One region of the Paenibacillus sp. J23TS9 genome, then DNA from elsewhere that is predicted to be linked to it. Evidence: riboswitches for the same ligand, from Rfam matches in the RefSeq annotation. Region 1 holds a riboswitch; the other holds the start of a gene.
What was found. Region 1 has a riboswitch for thiamine pyrophosphate ahead of KJS65_RS17270 (ABC transporter substrate-binding protein). Riboswitches for the same ligand answer to the same signal wherever they lie in the genome.
Positions count from the first base shown of each region.

Region 2: it holds a riboswitch for thiamine pyrophosphate, as region 1 does, so the genes downstream of both, tenA (thiaminase II) here and KJS65_RS17270 (ABC transporter substrate-binding protein) in region 1, are expected to answer to the same signal.

Region 1 is NZ_BOSG01000002.1:363,150-366,997, reverse strand. It holds gene KJS65_RS17280 (ABC transporter permease) at 1-677, opposite strand, end outside; gene KJS65_RS17275 (thiamine-binding protein) at 674-967, opposite strand; gene KJS65_RS17270 (ABC transporter substrate-binding protein) at 1,091-2,134, opposite strand; TPP riboswitch at 2,307-2,419, opposite strand; gene KJS65_RS17265 (GerAB/ArcD/ProY family transporter) at 2,564-3,658, shown strand; gene KJS65_RS17260 (spore germination protein) at 3,655-3,848, shown strand, end outside.
Region 2 is NZ_BOSG01000001.1:120,288-124,135, reverse strand. It holds gene thiD (bifunctional hydroxymethylpyrimidine kinase/phosphomethylpyrimidine kinase) at 1-513, opposite strand, end outside; gene thiM (hydroxyethylthiazole kinase) at 510-1,343, opposite strand; gene tenA (thiaminase II) at 1,340-2,038, opposite strand; TPP riboswitch at 2,167-2,272, opposite strand; gene pulA (type I pullulanase) at 2,348-3,848, opposite strand, start outside.

The DNA of each region.
Region 1 (3,848 bases):
ATGATCATAATGGCGACAAACATGCGGTCGGTGCGGTATCCTGCCTTTTGCAGCATCATATAATAGCCGATGCCTTTATCGGCTCCGATCCATTCGGCAATGACTGCACCCATCACGCTGTAGGTTGCCGCGATTTTAATACCCGAAAATATCGAAGGCAGCGCATGCGGAAGCTCCAGCTTGGTAAAGATCTGCTGTTTACTCGCGCCGATCATCCGCATGTAATTCAGCATCATCCGGTCTGTTTGCTTCAGCCCGCCCATCGTTGCAACGGCAACCGGGAAGAAGCAGACGAGCGTGATGACGATCAGCTTGGGCAGCAGTCCGAAGCCGAACCAGATCATCAGCAGCGGAGCGAGCGCGATTGTCGGAATGTTCTGGCTTAAAATCAGCAGCGGATATAGTGCCGACTTGAGAAAAGGAATCATATGAAGAATAAGTGCGATAATCAGTCCCACGACGGTTCCGATGATAAAGCCCTCCAAGGTCAGTCTGACTGTAGCCCAGACATGGCCCCATAAATCTCCGGCTCCATCAGCCGTTTGCTTCGCGATATCCGCCGGAGAGGGCAGAATCCACTGCTCGATATGAAACAGCGAGGTGCACAGCTGCCATACGGTCAAAAAGAAGAGGACCGCCACAAAGGGCGGCCACACATGACTCCACCAACGTCTCATGGACGGTATTTCTCCGTTAGACGCTCCATGCTGATGCCGCTCGGATTATGGGCGATTTTAATCTGTGAGATGATGCTTGGACTTCCGGCTTCCACCAAGGCCGTATGCATATTGCGTACAACCTCCAGCAGTTCTTCCAGCTCGCCTTCCATCGTTGTTTCGAGAGGATGCACCTCATACTTTACACCGGACTGCTGAATGACTTCGATCGCACGGTCCACGTAGGGAATGGAATTTTCATTGTTCGGGGTCTTGGGAATAACTTGAATGCTGAGCAGGGTATGTGCCATACCCGATCACTTCCTTTTCTAAGAAATATATTTATAAAAGATTTAGGCATCATTATTAGGTGGATAACAGTAACCGCAGCGGCTATCAAGCACATTATTAGGGTAAAGAACAGAGCCTACATCTTAAGGCAAAAAGTCATTGGTATAAGCGCCGCTAACCTCAAGCGGTTTCTCGAGCAGCTTATGCTCATACATCCAATCGGAATAACCCTTCCACACCTGTTCCTTCTGCTCGCCCCAACGCGCTGCATCGTCCTTGTATTTCGGGCTGAGCCATTTCTGGCTGGCCATGACCAGGTCCTTATCAAGCTCAGGCACAGCCTTGATCAGAATATTAGCGGCATCCTCAGGATGGTCGATCGCATACTGATAACCCTTAGAAGTGGCGCGCATAAAGGCCTTCACAAGCTCCGGATCTTCCTTGATCTGCTTCTCATTGGTGACCAGAACCGGTGTATAGTAATCCAGCTTGTCAGAGAAGTCCTTCACATACAGCATATCAAGCGGCTGTTTTCGCAGCTCGGCTTCAATACCGGTCCATCCGTAAAAGATCCAGGCGAAGTCGATATCACGCTTCACGGCTGTAAAATAATCCGCTTCGCCCATATTAACGATTTTGACCTTGCTCACGTCGCCTTTGTCGATGTCCATGATCGAGCTGATCACGGCCTCCTCAACAGGCGAGCCCCAGCCGCCGTAGGTTTTGCCTTCAAAATCCTTTGGCTTCTTGATGTTCCGGTCCACCGGAGCGGCAAAACCGGATGTATTATGCTGAATGATGGCGGCGATCGATACCAAAGGCACGCCTTGCGTACGCGCCTGGGTCACGTTCTCTTGAACGCTGACGCCAAAGGGCACTTTGCCGGATGCCACCATGGCATCCGCTCCACCAGAGCCGGGCTGCATGATTTCGACATTCAGGCCTTCTTCTTCGTAGTAACCCTGATCTTTAGCCACATACAATCCGGTATGGTTCGTATTTGGCGTCCAGTCCAGGACGACCTTCACATCCTTGAGCTTCTTGGTTTCAGTTCCATCCGCAGCGGAGGATGATTCACCGGATGGTTTGCCCGCATCCGTCGTTTGGGCGTTCTTGCTTCCACAGCCGGCAGCTACCAGCATGAGCAGAAAGGCTAGCAGAAGCAGCCCGATTTTCTTCGTTTTCATTGTTTTCTCTCTCCTTACCAGGTTTCTCCCCTTCATTGCAGCAGAATCGTTTCCTTCCATATCTGAGAGATGAATAACAGAATCATGACAGACTATGTCTTCCAATGACTCTATCATTCAACAAAAAAGCGCCCCGTATACGGGACGCTTAGGGCGCAAGATGGGCATGGCGAAGCGCCATGACGATGCTTTTCCTACGCTGGCATTACCCAGATCAGGTTTAAGGGTCAGTATCTTGAGGGATACAATCTCAGCCGGCCAATTCCAGCACCCCGGATTCTTATGAAGTTACGGGTATATCAATGTGTATTATAGTCTTAACTCTGGTGGAATTCAATCCATTCTCGCCATGGCCCTAAAAGAAGGCGTATAAATCTTCAGGAAAATGCCATTATAAGGATGGAGGAGAGGTCTGGTCTATTTAGGAGGATGAGGAAAATAAAAGCACCCATATCATTTGCGCAATCCGTCATGATCATTATGCTCAGTACAGGCCTTCTGAATCATGTTATCATCATTCCTATTATGCTGGATGCAGCTAAGCGGGACGCTTGGATTTCCGTGCTTCTGGCTTGTGCATGTGCGCTGGTCTGGATTTTCATCCTGCAAATCAGCAGCACCAAAACCAATAAGCAGCATCTGTTTGAATGGCTTTCGAAGGCTTACCATCCCATTGTAGGCCACCTGTTTGCAGGAATCATGGGCATATATCTATTTTCCATATGTACGCTTACAACCAGAGACACCGTGTACTGGATCCATCTGACCTTCTCTCCGGAGACGCCCATTGTAGTGTTCACCTTCTTGTTCCTTTTGATTTCAGCGATAAACGCTTATTTGGGTATCCATTCCCTGGCCCATACCGCAGGTATCCTGCTGCCCTTTGTGGTTGTGCTGGGTTTTTTTGTAATGCTGTCGAACACGCCTCATAAGGATTACTCCTTATTACGGCCGATGCTGGAACACGGCATTCAGCCGGTTTGGAACGGGGCTGTATATGCAGGAACCGGTTTTGTTGAGGTCATCATGCTTCTGTTTTTGCAGCATCACATCAGGTCGCGCTTGACATATCTATCCTTTATGATCATGATTCTGCTTCTCTTGGGTCTCACGATGGGTCCGATTATCGGCGCGATTGTTGAATTTGGTGCAGAAGAAGCCGATAAGCTCCGCTTTCCCGCGTATGAGGAATGGAGATTGCTGATGATTGGCCGGTACATCGAGCATCTGGACTTTTTCAGCGTGTACCAGTGGTTCAGCGGTGCATTTCTGCGGATTTCCCTGGCCATGTTCCTTATCCTCGATATATTCCGAATTAAAAGCAAGAGGGGGAAGATATGGGTACTGGGCTGCATATTTTTGGCCGTCACCGTGTTCTCAATCATTCCTTTTAGCGATAAATTCTTCCTAAAGATGATGTCTTTTTACGTGCTTCCGTTTTCTTTATGGGGAGTGCTGATATTTTCAGTGATTATTGCCGGGCTGGTGAGTTTGGCCCACCGAAAGGGGAAGGTGACGTCTTGAAGGAGCATGATCAAAAGGAAAACCAAACACTTGAAGATACGGCTTTACGGCTATTCGGTTCAAGCGCGGACATTCAGAGAAGGACAATCCCTTTGTCGAATTCGGACTATACCGTGCACCTGGTTTATTGCGAGGGACTATGCGATGTCAATAAAGTGGAGCAATACATCATACCCGAATTAAAAAATAT
Region 2 (3,848 bases), on a different contig from region 1:
CATACGCGTACCATATTCGGATATCTTTATGGCCGCTTCACGGCGGTCTTCCATGGTCGTAATCGGCATGCCCGCGAGTGCTTCCGCCTCCGGTATATTGGGTGTGACGATCAGTGCTAGCGGAAGAAGTCTGCTCTTCAGCGCGTCAGCAGCATCTTTGCGCAGCAGCTCCGCTCCTCCCTTCGCCACCATCACAGGATCAACAACAACATTCTTCCATCCGAAGACTTCAATCTGGTCAGCCACAGCCTCGATAATATCAGCGCTAAACAGCATTCCTGTCTTGATGGCATCGACACCCAAATCTGTGCCAACTGCGTTGATCTGCTCTGCTACCGCCGCAGCCGTTAAAGGGAATACGCCTTGGACACCGAGCGTATTTTGAACCGTTACTGCCGTAATAGCCGACATCCCAAACGCATTCAGCTCCTGAAATGTTTTGATATCTGCCTGAATTCCTGCGCCTCCGCCGCTATCTGAGCCTGCAACCGTCAATGCTCTGGCTATACTCATTGCAAGAATCCTCTTCCCGCAGAAACCCGGTGACAGATTACCGCCTCTTCCGAAACCGGATATTGATCCATTTCGGATAAGGCATCCAGGAATGCAGATTGGAAGCTGCCCGGCCCACGGTAGCCGGCAGCCTGATAAGCCCGGGCTGCAGCTTCTCCATAAAAAGCCAAAGCCGCAGCTCCGGCTGTCAGCAGATCAGGTTCTACGGCGGCAAATGCACCCATGATGGAGGTCAGCAAACACCCTGTACCCGTTACCTGAGTCATGATCGGATGTCCTCCACGAATGACATAACCTTGCATACCATCCGTAATCACATCTTCCTTTCCTGTAATGGCAACGATGGTGCCCATTCGATTTGCAGCCCGCGCGGCAAGACCAACCGGAGCTTCATCCTCAAGACCGTCCGCATCGACACCCTTGATGGAAGCTGCTTCACCGATCAAGTGAGCGATCTCTGCTGCGTTGCCGCGTACCATGGAGATGCGGACTTCCCGCAATATCTCCAGAGCTGATTTCGTCCGGAATGGGGTGGCACCAGCTCCTACAGGATCAAGGAGAACAGGGACGCCATGCAAATTTGCCGATCGCCCCGCGATAATGGCCGCTTCAACCAATTCTGCGCTAAGCGTGCCCAGATTCAGCACCAAGGCACCCGCTATTTTGGCCATATCTGCTACTTCCTCGCGGGCGTACGCCATCACGGGTGACGCGCCCATTGCAAGCAGTCCGTTTGCTGTGAAATTCGTGACGACCACATTCGTCACGTTATGTACAAGGGGACGCTGCTGCTTGACGATGCGGGGGAGATGCTGCATATCAGAGATCATCGTCCCACCTCTGTTGCTTCCAGCAGGTCAACCGGCCAAGCCTCCAAGGCAAAGGCCATGTCCCAGAACATATACTCCAGCTGACAGCTGGTCAGAAAATGCTCCTTCAGCCGATCTTTACGTGCCTGGGATAAGGACTCTGCCCACTCATCCAGCAAACGGCGCAGCTGCTCCGTAATTCCAAATTCCCTGTCTCCGTAAAAATGCATCCATTCATAAAACGGATGGGATTCATCCGGGTTCACTTCTTCGATTAATTTTTGTCCAATCTCCATATAAGTCCAAGGGCATGGCAGCAATGCAGCAATCACATCTTCCAGTGCACCCTCATGAGCGACATTAAGCATGTGGCGGATATAATGATTGGCAGATGGGGCAAGAGGATATCCTTGCATTTCTTCATAGGTCACGCCTGCAACATAGCAAAAATTCTGATGTGGATGCGTTTCACTATTGAGAATAAACGAGATTTGTTCATTAAAAAGAGCCATGATTGCACGGTCTTCGCATCTGGAGATCGCAATTCCGTAAATTCGGATATAAGCGTTCAGATATTCGAAATCCTGTTTCACATAATGGATCAGCTGTTCCTTTCGTAACGTTCCATCGGCAATTCCCCGGACGAACGGATGATCAAAGATCGCTTGATAGATCGGATCCGCTGCGCTTCTGAGTTCTTCGGTAAAACGGGTCATTTTGAGCACCTCCGTATACATTTGGATGAAATCCATACAGGGAGCACCGGAGCAGCATACAAAAAAGCCGCCCCGAAATGGAGCGGCTTCGCCTATTCATGATGAAAAAAACATCAATCAGAAACATGTGAAGTCCGTCTCCACTTCCCTACGCCGGTATGATCCGGATCAGGTTCAAAGGGTCCAAGCATCCTTGTCTCAGCCGCTCTTAGCGCGGCTCCCCTAGTGGATTTCATATGAAGTTCGATTTCACGTTATACTTTAGCTTCGTTTATACATCTTGTCAAACCCATTTTCCATCATGATCCATCAGCTGATCTTCTTCCAATCATCCGAACCGCTGCGGATTAGAACAGTAATGGCACTTTGGCTGTGGCCCAGCTCAATAAAACAATCCTGGTCCACATCCTTCGCTTCCCAATCATTCAAACGCACGATATAACCGATTCTCTTCACATATGCAGGGACAGTAAAAGAAGCCACAGCTCTGCCATTTTCCGTCCGTTCAAAATCAACCCGCTGTTCGCGGAGTCCGGTGCCCCATACCCACAGGTTCCAGCCGTCATATTTGCCGTCGGGACGCTCGTATTGCACCTCGACTCGTTTGGTTGGCCGCGGCACACCTCCGACTTCTTCGAACAGCACCATCATCGACAATTCCGGTACGCTCACCTGTTCATCCACCAGAAAATCAATCGCCTTGTTTCCGGCATGCTCCTCATTCACCGCAATCTTCCATCCGGTTTTGGAAAAAGGAAGCTCCATCTTAATCTCATGATAGTTGGCATTATAGATCACAACGATATTTTTCCAGACATCACCATTTGCAAAATCCTTCAGCATATACGCCACCGTGTTATCCTGACAGCGGAGTACCTCCAGATGCTTCTCTACCTGCTCCTTTGAAGTCATGCGGAATGCAGGATGCGTTTTTCGAAGGTCGATCAAGCCGCGATAATAATCGAAGACGGGTTTAAATCTCCGCTTATTCTCCCATCGGATCGCATTCACGAGATCACCGCTGCGGTAGCTGTTATGGTCGCCGTATTTCGTGCGCAGCAGCTCATCGCCGGCCTGGATCATGGGAATGCCCTGGGAAGTGAGCACGATTCCATTAGCCAAAATAGCTCTCTTCACGGACTCGCTTTTCATCATATAATCCCTGTCTACGCTTCGGTATGGCTCTGAATGCTTCACAGCTTCCTCCAGGCTTTCTCCGTTCGTCAGCTCACCATTCCGGATCTCCTTGAATCCTGCTTCATTGCGGAGACCCTGCGTGGTCAATACTTTATCCCACAGGTTTAGATTATCGTGCACGGTTACATAGTTAATCGTTTCCAGTGGAGAAGCTGTAAAATCATGCACCGCGCCTTTTACCCCTTCAAGAATTGACGCTTCCATTTCGGGTTGGCCTGTGGCAAAGCCTTTTCCTCCGCCATCGCTATCGCCTTTTATGGCTCCTCTAAAATGATCATTGAATACGGCAAAGCCTTTATTCATTTGGCTGCCCTTCAATGTTTGCTGCTGCAGAGGCGTATCGCCTCCTGTCCATGGCTCACCATAGATTAAAATCGACGGATCAACCTCGCTGTGCAGCTCCCTGGCGATCTGGATAATCGTTTCGGTGTCGATCAATCCCATCAGATCAAACCGGAAGCCGTCGACGTGATATTCCTCCGCCCAGTACCGGACCGAGTCCAAAATGTACTTCCGCACCATCGGCCGCTCCGTCGCCATTTCATTACCAACGCCGGAACCATTCGTCAGTCTTCCCTCAGCATCCCTACGGTAATAATAGCCAGGCACAATC